DNA from 3 places in the Streptomyces sp. NPDC039465 genome. Region 1 is predicted to be linked to each of the others. Evidence: riboswitches for the same ligand, from Rfam matches in the RefSeq annotation. Region 1 holds a riboswitch; each other region holds the start of a gene.
The links. Region 1 has a riboswitch for cyclic di-AMP ahead of ACZ7LT_RS11000 (M23 family metallopeptidase). Riboswitches for the same ligand answer to the same signal wherever they lie in the genome.

Region 1 (3,484 bases):
GCGGGCCACCGCGTCCACGATCGCCCCGTGCTCCGCCCATGCCTCGACCGGCTCGGCCGGGGTCTCGACCGCGTACATCCAGGCGATCTTGTGCCGCAGCTGGGTGAGCAGCGCGGTCAGCCCGGGGCTGCCGGATGCCTGCGCGAGCGTCTCGTGGAACCAGCTGCCCAGCGAGCGCAGATCCTCGCCCTGGCCGCGCCTGGCCCGCTCCTGGCCGAGCCTGACCAGGCCCCGCAACACCTTGAGATGGGCCTCCGTGCGGCGCTGGGCTGCGCGGGCGGCGCCCATGGGCTCCAGCAGCAGACGCATCTCCAGCAGGTCGGCGGCCTCCTGTTCGGTGGGCTCGGCGACACAGGCACCGGCGTGCCGGCGGGTGACGACGAACCCCTCGGACTCCAGGGTGCGCAGCGCCTCGCGGACCGGGACGCGGGAGACTCCGTAGCGGCGCGCGAGCTGCTCCTCGGTCAGCCGGCTGCCGCGCTCGTGTACACCGGAGACGATGTCGTCACGGATCGCCGTGCATACCGAATGCGCGGGAATGCGCATGTTCAACCTCCGCTTTGATCCGCGCGAAACCCATCTATTGACGTCTGTCCGGTGACTCTATTGCAGCGGGCCGGAATTTCCGATGCCCGGCCGGAATTCATGGATATCTTTTGGCCGGAACGCGCCGGAACGCGCCGGAACGCGCCGGGAGCAGACGGCACGGACGGCGACACGGACGACAGCGACACCGACGACGGCGGTACGGACGACCGAAGGCCCCGGCTCGATGATGACGAGCCGGGGCCTTCGGACGCGGGGCGGGCGCGTCAGACGTTGACGCCCTTGGAGCGCAGGTACGCCACGGGGTCGATGTCGGAGCCGTACTCCGCGCTGGTGCGGGCCTCGAAGTGGAGGTGGGGGCCGGTGGAGTTGCCGGTGGAGCCGGACAGGCCGAGCTGCTCGCCGGGCATCACGGACTGGCCGACCGAGACGCTGACCGAGGAGAGGTGGCCGTACTGGGTGTACGTGCCGTCGTTCATCTTGAGCACGACGTTGTTGCCGTACGCGCCGCCCCAGCCGGCCTCCACGACGGTGCCGGCGCCGACGGCGACGACGGTGGAGCCGGAGGCGGCGCGGAAGTCGACGCCGGAGTGGCTGCCGGAGGACCAGAGGGAGCCGCCGGTCTTGTAGCCGGTGGTGACGAAGGAACCGGCGATGGGGAGGCGGTAGGCGTTCAGGCGCTTGCGCTCGGCCTCGCGGGCGGCCCGCTCCTTGGCCTCGCGGATCTCCTTGGCGCGGGCCTCGGCCTTGCGCTTCGCCTCGGCCTCGGCCTTCGCCTTGGCGGCGGCCTCGAAGGCCTCCTTCTCCTGGGCGGCGGCCTGGGCGTCGATGCGGTCGGCCAGCGAGTCGGCGGCGACGGCCTGGGTGAGGCCGGTGTCCCCGATGGGACGGTCCGTGTCGGCGGCGAGCGCCGGGGAAGCGAGGGAACCGATGACGCCGGTGGTGGCGAGCGCCGCGACGGAGGCGGCCTGCGCGCTCTTACGGCTCAGACGGCTCGGGGCACGGTGCTTCCCGGTGGCACGGGTGAACGCCATGAAGTGGCTGGTCCTTTCCTTCCTTCTCGCCTACCGGGTTAGCTGACGGGTTCGGAGCAGGAAGGTCTCCTACGGTCCCCCTCTGGCGAGGCGGTCCGATTCACCCCAGGGACTGACTGGGTCCCCGGCTCCCCAGGCTCGCGCCTGACGGGGACTCGGCGATGGCTGTCCGATGCCGCGGGTGCGGCACGTGCAACTGGCGGACAGCGCCCACGACGCTAAGCGGACCGTCTTTCAATCACCAAACAGACACGCTCTTTTGTAGTGCACGCCACAGGGCAGACAGGCAGCGTCACCAACAAAGCGGACAAAGAGGAGGACCCCGACGTAACGTGACGTCGGGGTCCGCCTCGAAGGACAAACCCAATCAGCCTGTGACCACGGTCACTTCGCCGATGCCGAGCGCCCGCACCGGCTCGGCGATCTGCGACGCGTCACCGACGAGGACCGTCACCAGACGGTCCACCGGGAAGGCGTTGACGACGGCCGCCGTCGCCTCCACCGTCCCGGTCTCCGCCAGCCGCGCGTACAACTGCGCCTGGTAGTCGTCCGGCAGGTGCTGCTCGACCTGGTCGGCCAGGGTGGCCGCGACCGAGGCCGCCGTCTCGTACTTGAGCGGGGCCACACCCACGAGGTTCTGCACGGCCACGTCACGCTCGGCGTCGGTGAGCCCGCCGGCCGCCAGGGTCCGCAGCACCTTCCACAGATCCTCCAGCGCGGGGCCGGTGTTGGGGGTGTCGACGGAGCCGCTGATGGCGAGCATCGCCGCGCCCGTCACCCCGCCCGCGGTGGCCGGGTCCGCCGAGCGGAGCACCTGGCCGAAGGCCCGTACACCGTAGGTGTACCCCTTCTCCTCGCGCAGGACCCGGTCCAGACGGGACGTCAGCGTCCCGCCGAGGCAGTACGTGCCGAGGACCTGGGCCGCCCAGACGCGGTCGTGCCGGTCGGCGCCGATGCGGCCGATCAGCAGCTGGGTCTGGACCGCTCCGGGACGGTCGACGACGATCACGCGGCCGGTGTCGTCCGCGGTGATCGGCGGCATGGGGCGCGGCTCGGCGGTGTTGCCGGTCCAGGCGCCGAGCGTGTCGGCGAGGACCGCGTCCACGTCGGTGTCCGAGAGGTCGCCGACGACGACCACGGTCGCCGTGGCGGGGCGGACATGGGCCTCGTAGAAGGCCCGTACGGCCGCCGCGTCGATGGCGGCGACGGTCTCCTCGGTGCCCTGGCGCGGCCGGGACATGCGCGAGGCGGCCGGGAAGAGCTCCTTGGAGAGCTCCTTGGCCGCCCGGCGGGCCGGGTTGGCCGTCTCGTGCGGGATCTCGTCCAGGCGGTTGCGGACCAGCCGCTCGACCTCGGTGTCGAGGAAGGCGGGCGCGCGCAGCGCATCGGCGAGCAGGGCGAGCGCCTTCGGCAGCCGGGAGACCGGGACTTCGAGGGAGACGCGGACGCCGGGGTGGTCGGCGTGCGCGTCGAGCGTCGCGCCGCAGCGCTCCAGCTCGGCGGCGAACTCCTCGGCGGTGTGCTTGTCGGTGCCCTCGGACAGCGCGCGCGCCATGATCGTGGCGACGCCGTCCAGGCCCTTGGGCTCGGCGTCCAGGGGGGCGTCGAGCACGATCTCGACGGCCACCACCTGCTGGCCGGGGCGGTGGCAGCGGAGCACGGTCAGGCCGTTGTCGAGGCGGCCGCGCTCGGGGGCCGGGAAGGCCCAAGGCGTGGCCGTGCCCGGCCGGGGCTGCGGGTGGAGCGTCATGTTGGTCAACGACGCGGCAGTCTCGCTCACTGGTCCGCCCCCTCTTCCTGGTCGTTCTCGTGCTGCTCGGCGGTGACGGGTTCGTAGACCAGCACAGCCCTGTTGTCGGGGCGCAGCCGGGCCTTGGCGACCGCCTGTACCTCCTCCGCGGTGA
Region 2 (3,484 bases), on a different contig from region 1:
TCGAACGGCAGGCCGTGATGTTCTACCGCCCTCTGCCCGACGGAAAGCTGGGGCTGCTGTCCCTGGTCCGCTTCAGCGTGCGGGACACCCGCCAGGAACTGCGCGCCATCGTCCTCGGCGGGCTGGTCGCGGTGGTGCTGGGGGCGCTGGTGCCCGTGGCCACCGGCAAGGTGCTCGGCCAGTACGTACCGGCCGGCGAAGGCGGCCTGATCGTGCAGACCGCCGTCGCACTCATCGCGGCGGGCGTGGTTGCGGCCGCCTTCATGCTGCTCCAGAACATGTCCATCCTTCGCCTGGAGGGCCGTATCGAGGCCACGCTGCAGCCTGCGGTGTGGGACCGGCTGCTGCGGCTGCCGACGAACTTCTTCGCGGGACGCTCGACGGGTGAACTGGCCGGCGCAGCCATGGGCATCAGCTCCATCCGCCGCACGCTGTCCGGCATCGGCACGGTCTGCGTCCAGGCGAGCACGGTCGGCACGATGAACCTCGTGCTGCTGCTGGTCTACAGCGTGCCCCTCGCGCTGGTCGCGCTCGGCATGCTGCTCGTGATCGCGGCGGTCTTCACCGGACTGGGGCTGTGGCAGCTGCGCTACCAGCGCCGTCTGATCAAGATCAGCCACCGGCTCGACAACCGCGCCTTCCAGACGCTGCGCGGTCTGCCCAAGCTGCGCGTCGCCGCCGCCGAGAGCTTCGCCTACGCGGCCTGGGCGCGGGAGTTCGCGGGCACGCGCGTGCTGCAGCAGCGCGTCGGCCGACTCCAGAACCTCGTCACGGTCCTCAACGCCGTCTGCCTGCCGCTGTGCACGCTCGTGATGTTCATGCTGCTGGCCGGGCCGGCCCGCGGCACGATGTCCGCCGCCCAGTTCCTCACCTTCAGCACCGCCGTGACGATGATGCTCTCCTCGGTCACCCAGCTGACCGGAGCGCTCCTGTCGGCCGCCGCCGTGCAGCCTCTCTTCGAGGAGGTCGCGCCGATCCTGCGGGCCGAGCCGGAGGTACGCGGTGCCGCCACCCAGCCGGGCGTGCTCAGCGGAGCCGTGGAAGCCCGGCAGCTGTCCTACCGCTACACCGAGGACGGCCCGCTCGTCCTCGACAACGTGGACTTCCAGGTCCGCCCCGGCGAGTTCGTCGCGATCGTCGGAGCGAGCGGCTGCGGGAAGTCGACCCTGCTGCGGCTGCTCATCGGCTTCGACAAGCCCACCACCGGCAGCGTGCTCTTCGACGGCCAGGACCTGGCGGCGCTCGACCAGGCGGCCGTACGCCGACAGTGCGGCGTCGTCCTGCAGAACGCCCAGCCCTTCACCGGCTCGATCCTCGACTGCATCCGGGGAGCGGAGGCGTTCTCGCTGGAGGAGGCGTGGGAGGCCGCCGCGATGGCCGGGCTTGCCGAGGACATCAAGGCCATGCCGATGGGCATGCACACCATGCTCTCCGACGGCGGCGGCACCATCTCTGGCGGCCAGCGCCAGCGGCTCATGATCGCTCAGGCTCTCATCCGCCGGCCACGGATCCTCTTCTTCGACGAGGCCACCAGCGCACTGGACAACGAAGCCCAGCGCGTGGTCATCCAATCCACCCGGGCCCTGCGCGCGACCCGCATCGTGATCGCCCACAGACTGTCCACGATCATGGACGCCGACCGTGTGATCGCCATGTCGGACGGCCGGATCGTCCAGCTCGGCTCTCCGGCGGATCTGCTCGCGGACACGGACGGCCTCTTCCACGAACTGGTCCGCCGCCAGCTGTGGCGGTGATCACCGTAGGGCGACACGGAAGAAATGTCCGTTTATCTCCTTTTATTGGCACTTAGGGAAGAGATGCCCCGATGGGGGGCCTTGAGTCCCTTTTCTGGGAAATAGTGACCGATGCTCGCCGCCAGTGATGTGGGTCACCTCGAATTCCACCCCCTGTGGTGCTGGTGCGGAGTCAAATATGAAGCCCAGAAGAATAGTTGGGCCAAGGGGCGGCGGGCGAAAGGATGATCCTTTTCTTTCCTTTCTGCGGATTCATTTGCATTGATGAATCGCGGCCTTGTTCTTGTCGCTTTCCTTCGCTTACGGTCACCTCCATCCGGATGGACCGCCGAATCCTGCCACCGTCCGGGCATCGAACCCACCCACACGTCCGGCAGGAGCGGGGGACCCAGGTTTGCCGCCGGTCCGGTCTCCGGAGCGGCTCGGGGTGAAGCCGCGTGCGCCGCGGCCGGGCATCTCCTGCCCGAACCCGACAGCTCACCTCGCAGGCGAAGGAGAGGAACTCGCCATGCGTGGACACGGAAAGCACCGCCGTCCCAAGGAAAACCCGCTCGCTCGCCGTCTCGCCGCCGTCGGCACCGGCGGCGCCGCCCTCGTCCTGCCGGTGATCGGCGCGACCGCTGCCGGAGCCGCGACGCCGCAGGCCGCACATTCGGTCGCAGTTGAAAAGGCGGCGGTCACGACTGCGGTCAAGGCGGCGGCGAAGTCCGGCACGGTGACGTATTCCGTCGTCGCGGGTGACTCGCTCTCCAAGATCGCGGACAAGCACTCGGTGAAGGGCGGCTGGAAGCAGCTCTACAAGGACAACCGAGCCGTCGTGGGCGACGACCCGGCGGTCATCCGGCCGGGCATGAAGCTCACCATCGCCAAGAAGGCCGCCACGCGCTCGGCCGCCGCCACGGAGCGCGCGGACCGCTCGGCGCGCCCCACCACCCTGACCGCGGCCGCCCCCGCCGCCAAGGCGGCGCCGGCGAAGAAGGCGTACGCCAACAACCTCGACGGCTGGATCCGCGAGTCCCTCGACATCATGGCCCAGCACGGCATCCCCGGCAGCTACGAGGGCATTCACCGCAACATCATGCGGGAGTCCAGCGGTAACCCGAACGCGATCAACAACTGGGACATCAACGCCCAGAACGGTGTCCCCTCGATCGGTCTGCTCCAGGTCATCAAGCCGACCTTCGACGCCTACCACGTCCCCGGCACCAAGAACAGCCAGTACGACCCGGTCGCCAACATCACCGCCGCCTGCAACTACGCGGCCGCCCGCTACGGCTCCATCGACAACGTCAACGGCCCCTACTGAGCCGACGTGCCCATCGGGTGACATGTGGCCGGCACTGCCCACGAGTTGGCAGTGCCGGCCGCGGCATTCCCGCCTTACGACACGTTCAACGCCCGATCTCGGGCGGCTGCCGACCGGTCTTCCTTCCGTGCGGCCAGGACGATGAGCGCTCCGGAGACGGCCCCCACGAAGAACGGGGACGGCACGAGCAGCACGCCGCCCACCACGCACCACACCACGAGGCCCCACCCGGTCCAGGCCGGCACGCTCACCCCGCGGCCGGCGAAGTGCCATATCAGGCACCCCAGCAGCACCAAGGGCACGGCGAAGCTCCCCGGACCACCCCAGAAGGTGGCGACATTCCTGAGGGAGTCCACAGTCTCCGGCGCCCCCTCCGAGAGGTTGAGGGGGACAGCTGCCCAGACCCCCCGATCGGCCCAGCCGG
Region 3 (3,484 bases), on a different contig from region 1:
GGCCGGCCCGCTCTGCCGTCTTCTGGAGCTCGCCCTCGTACGTGTCCCGCGAGACCAGGTTGTAGTGCGGCTGGAGGGCGACATAAGAGGCCAGGCCCTCGCGCGCCGAGAAGTCCAAGGACTCCTGGAGCCGCGCCGCGGTGAGGTTGGAGGCGGCGATGGCGCGCACCTTGCCCTCCTTCACCAGCTGGTCCAGCGCGGTGATGATCTCCTCGACCGGGACCTCGGGGTCGTCGAAGTGGGTGTAGTAGAGGTCGATGTGGTCCGTACGGAGCCGGCGCAGGGACGCCTCGGCGGCGGCCTTGATCGTCGTGGCGGACAGGCCCTTGTACTGAGGATGGGCGCCGACCTTGGTGGCGACGACGATGTCGTCGCGGTTTCCGCGCGCCGCGAGCCAGTCGCCGATGACCGTCTCGGACTCGCCGCCCTCGTTGCCCGGCGCCCAGGCCGAGTAGAGGTCGGCGGTGTCGACGAAGTTGCCGCCCGCGGCTGCGTACGCGTCCAGGACGGCGAAGGACTGCGCCTCGTCGGCGGTCCAGCCGAAGACGTTGCCGCCGAGAGCGAGGGGGAAGACGTGGAGGTCGGAGGTGCCCAGCTGGCGCAGAGAAGTCATGGGCTGGACAACACCGTCCCCGAGGGTCCCTATTCCAAGCGCCCGTCCCACCTCAACCAGGGGCGACAAGGCCCGGCCCGCTCACGCCGAGCGGGCCGGAAGCGGGTCAGACCGAGAGGCCCTTGCCGCGCAGCCAGGCCGCCGGGTCCACCCCGGCGCCGCCGGCCGTGTGGACCTCCATGTGCAGGTGCGGGCCGGTGACGTTGCCCGTCGCGCCCACGCGGCCGATGGTGTCCCCGGTCGCCACGGTCTGCCCGGCGGAGACCGTCATCGACGACATGTGGGCGTACCAGATCTCCGTACCGTCCTGGAGCTCCAGGACGACGCGGTAGCCGTACGAGCCGGACCAGCCCGCCGACTTGACCGTGCCGCCGTGCACCGCCTTCAGCGGGGTGCCCGTGGGGGCCGCGAAGTCGAGGCCGGTGTGCTGGCCGGAGGACCACATGGAGCCGGACTGGCCGTAGGTGGAGGTGAGCGTGTACGAGGAGAGCGGGAGGGCGTAGCTCGCGGCGAGCTTGGCCAGACGCTCGGCCTCCGCCTTCGCCGCCGCCTCCGCCTCGGCCTTCTTCTTCGCCGCCTCGGCTTCCTTCGCCGCCACGGTCTGCTGGGACTTCGCCTCGGCCGCCGCCTTCTCGGCCGCCGCCTTCTCCGCGGCCGCCTTCGCCTCGGCGTCGGCGGAGGCCTGCTGCTGCTCGGCCTGCTGGAGGATCCGGGCGCGCAGGACCTCGCCCGCGTCGGCGCCGGCCCGCTCCTGCGGCCGCTCTTCGCCGCCGGCGGGCGCGGTGGTCAGGGAGGCGGAGGTGAGGGGCGCCGGGTTGTTCGGCTCGGGGGTGGCGTCCTCGTCGGCGATCAGGGAGCCGACGCCCGGCAGCGAGGCGGGGTCCGGGAGGTGGTCGGTGACGGCGTCCGGCAGATCGGGCAGCGAGATGGAGACCGGCGGCTTGTCCTGCGCGGTGGCCATGCCGCCCGCGCCGACCGCGGCGATGACACCGACGCCGAGGACCGTGGAGCTACGGGCGAAGTTGGAGCGCTGCTTGGCGATGCGGTGACGGCCACGCACGGGCCGTACGGAGTCCTCGGTGGGGTTCCATTCACCCCACTCCTGCGTGTGCGCGTCCGCGCCCGGGGCACCCGAGGCACCGAACGAGTCGAAGGGAGCTTCGGGGGCAGGGCTGTTGGACGCCACGGAGGCGTACTCCTTTCCTTCCTTCTCGCCTACCGGGTTAGCTGACGGGTTCGGAGCAGGAAGGTCTCCTACGGGTCACGTTCGACCCGATTCACCCCAATGTGGTGGTTCCCCGGTTCCCTTGCGGGATTCGGCGCGTGCGCACGGTGCCGCCTCTTGCGACGGCTGGGACGACCGCACTGCGTTATCGAACGTTAATAGACACGGGGCTCTTATTCCAAGCCGTTCCTCTTGATCGTTAACGGTCCTGGCCTGGGCATACCGCTCATAAGAGGGGTGAACCGGGCGACTTGATCCCCCCTCAGCCCCACCCGCCAAACCCCATGAAATCTGATCGTTCGTCAAATGTTATGCGGAGCGGTGCGCTTCCACTACGGACCGCTACCGCCCACCACCGGCATCGTCCTGCGCCGCTCCGGCTGCCGCTGCCCCGGTCGGCTCACCGCCAGCAGCGCCATGTCGTCCGTCGAGCCGCCGCCCGTGTACCGCCGTACGTCGTCGACCAGCGCGTCCAGCAGCGCACCCGGCCCCGGGAAGATCCGCCCGGCCAGCCGCACCGCCGGGTCGTAGAACTCCCCCGCCGCGTCCCGTGCCTCCGACAGGCCGTCCGTGTAGAGCAGCAGCGTCGCGCCCGGCGGGTACGGCGCCTCGTCCGCCCGGTCCGGCCAGACCCCCAGCGCGCCCATGCCCAGCGGCAGCGCGGGGGCGCTCGGCTCCAGCAGATCCAGGTCCCCGTCGGCGTACAGCAGCAGCGGCTCGGGGTGCCCGCGGTTCACCACCCGTACCACCCCGTGCCCACGCGGGATCTCGGCGAGCACCGCCGTGGTGAACCCCTCGAAGGCGTCCAGATCGTCCCGCCGCGTGCCCTCCCGGGCCAGCGCCCGCTCCAGCCGCTGCGCCACGCCCTCCAGGGTGGACTCCTGCTCCGCGGCCTCCCGGAAGGCGCCCAGCACGATCGCGACGGCCTCCACGGCGTCGAGCCCCTTGCCCCGCACGTCCCCGACCACGAGCCGCACACCGTACGGCGTGTCCTGCACGGCGAAGAGGTCGCCGCCGATGAACGCGTCGGCCTGCGCCGCCTCATACCGCGCGGCGATCTGGAGCCCGCCGATCCGCTCGGCCGGCGCGGGCAGCACCGCCCGCTGCGCGGCCTCGGCGATCACCCGCGCGGAGGCGAGCCGCTCGCCGCTGCGCCGTACGACCCGGTTGATGAACACGGCGAGTGCGGAGACGGTGAGCACGGTCAGGGTCTCGGTCAGGTCCGGGACGTCGGTGATGGTCCTGTTGAAGATGTGCAGTCCGATGCTGGCGAGGACGGCGGCGATGCCGGTGAAAAGGGTCGTCCGCAGCGAGAAGAACGGCGCCGCGATCAGCGGGGCCGCGGAGAGCATCGGGGCGGCGGTGAACGCCGGCGGGGTGGCGAGGTCGAAGGCCACCCCACCGGCGATGACCAGCGGCGGCAACGCGCGGATGAACCGCCGCGCGCCCTCGGCGGGCCGTACCTCACCGCCGTTCCCGGCCGCGGGGTCCGGTCCGTCGGCCAGCCCGCTCGGGTCCTCGTCCGCCGATCGTTGCCCCACCTGTGCTCTCCCTGCCCGGCCCGGTGCGCCCTCGGCTGCGGACGGTACCGCGCCCCACCCGCCCTGGCCGGAGCCGCGCCGGGCGGCGAGCCGCCGTCGGCCGTC

Region 2: it holds a riboswitch for cyclic di-AMP, as region 1 does, so the genes downstream of both, ACZ7LT_RS29190 (transglycosylase SLT domain-containing protein) here and ACZ7LT_RS11000 (M23 family metallopeptidase) in region 1, are expected to answer to the same signal.
Region 3: it holds a riboswitch for cyclic di-AMP, as region 1 does, so the genes downstream of both, ACZ7LT_RS14455 (M23 family metallopeptidase) here and ACZ7LT_RS11000 (M23 family metallopeptidase) in region 1, are expected to answer to the same signal.

What each region holds. Positions count from the first base shown of each region.
Region 1 is NZ_JBVKAP010000003.1:107,790-111,273, reverse strand. Features, by position in the region: gene ACZ7LT_RS11005 (GntR family transcriptional regulator) at 1-546, opposite strand, end outside; gene ACZ7LT_RS11000 (M23 family metallopeptidase) at 813-1,580, opposite strand; cyclic di-AMP (ydaO/yuaA leader) riboswitch at 1,594-1,751, opposite strand; gene ACZ7LT_RS10995 (M16 family metallopeptidase) at 1,948-3,330, opposite strand; gene ACZ7LT_RS10990 (M16 family metallopeptidase) at 3,357-3,484, opposite strand, start outside.
Region 2 is NZ_JBVKAP010000011.1:30,949-34,432, reverse strand. Features, by position in the region: gene ACZ7LT_RS29195 (NHLP bacteriocin export ABC transporter permease/ATPase subunit) at 1-1,754, shown strand, start outside; cyclic di-AMP (ydaO/yuaA leader) riboswitch at 2,104-2,258, shown strand; gene ACZ7LT_RS29190 (transglycosylase SLT domain-containing protein) at 2,263-3,060, shown strand; gene ACZ7LT_RS29185 (DUF6463 family protein) at 3,135-3,484, opposite strand, start outside.
Region 3 is NZ_JBVKAP010000004.1:17,345-20,828, forward strand. Features, by position in the region: gene ACZ7LT_RS14450 (aldo/keto reductase) at 1-613, opposite strand, end outside; gene ACZ7LT_RS14455 (M23 family metallopeptidase) at 720-1,799, opposite strand; cyclic di-AMP (ydaO/yuaA leader) riboswitch at 1,811-1,945, opposite strand; gene ACZ7LT_RS14460 (PP2C family protein-serine/threonine phosphatase) at 2,171-3,343, opposite strand.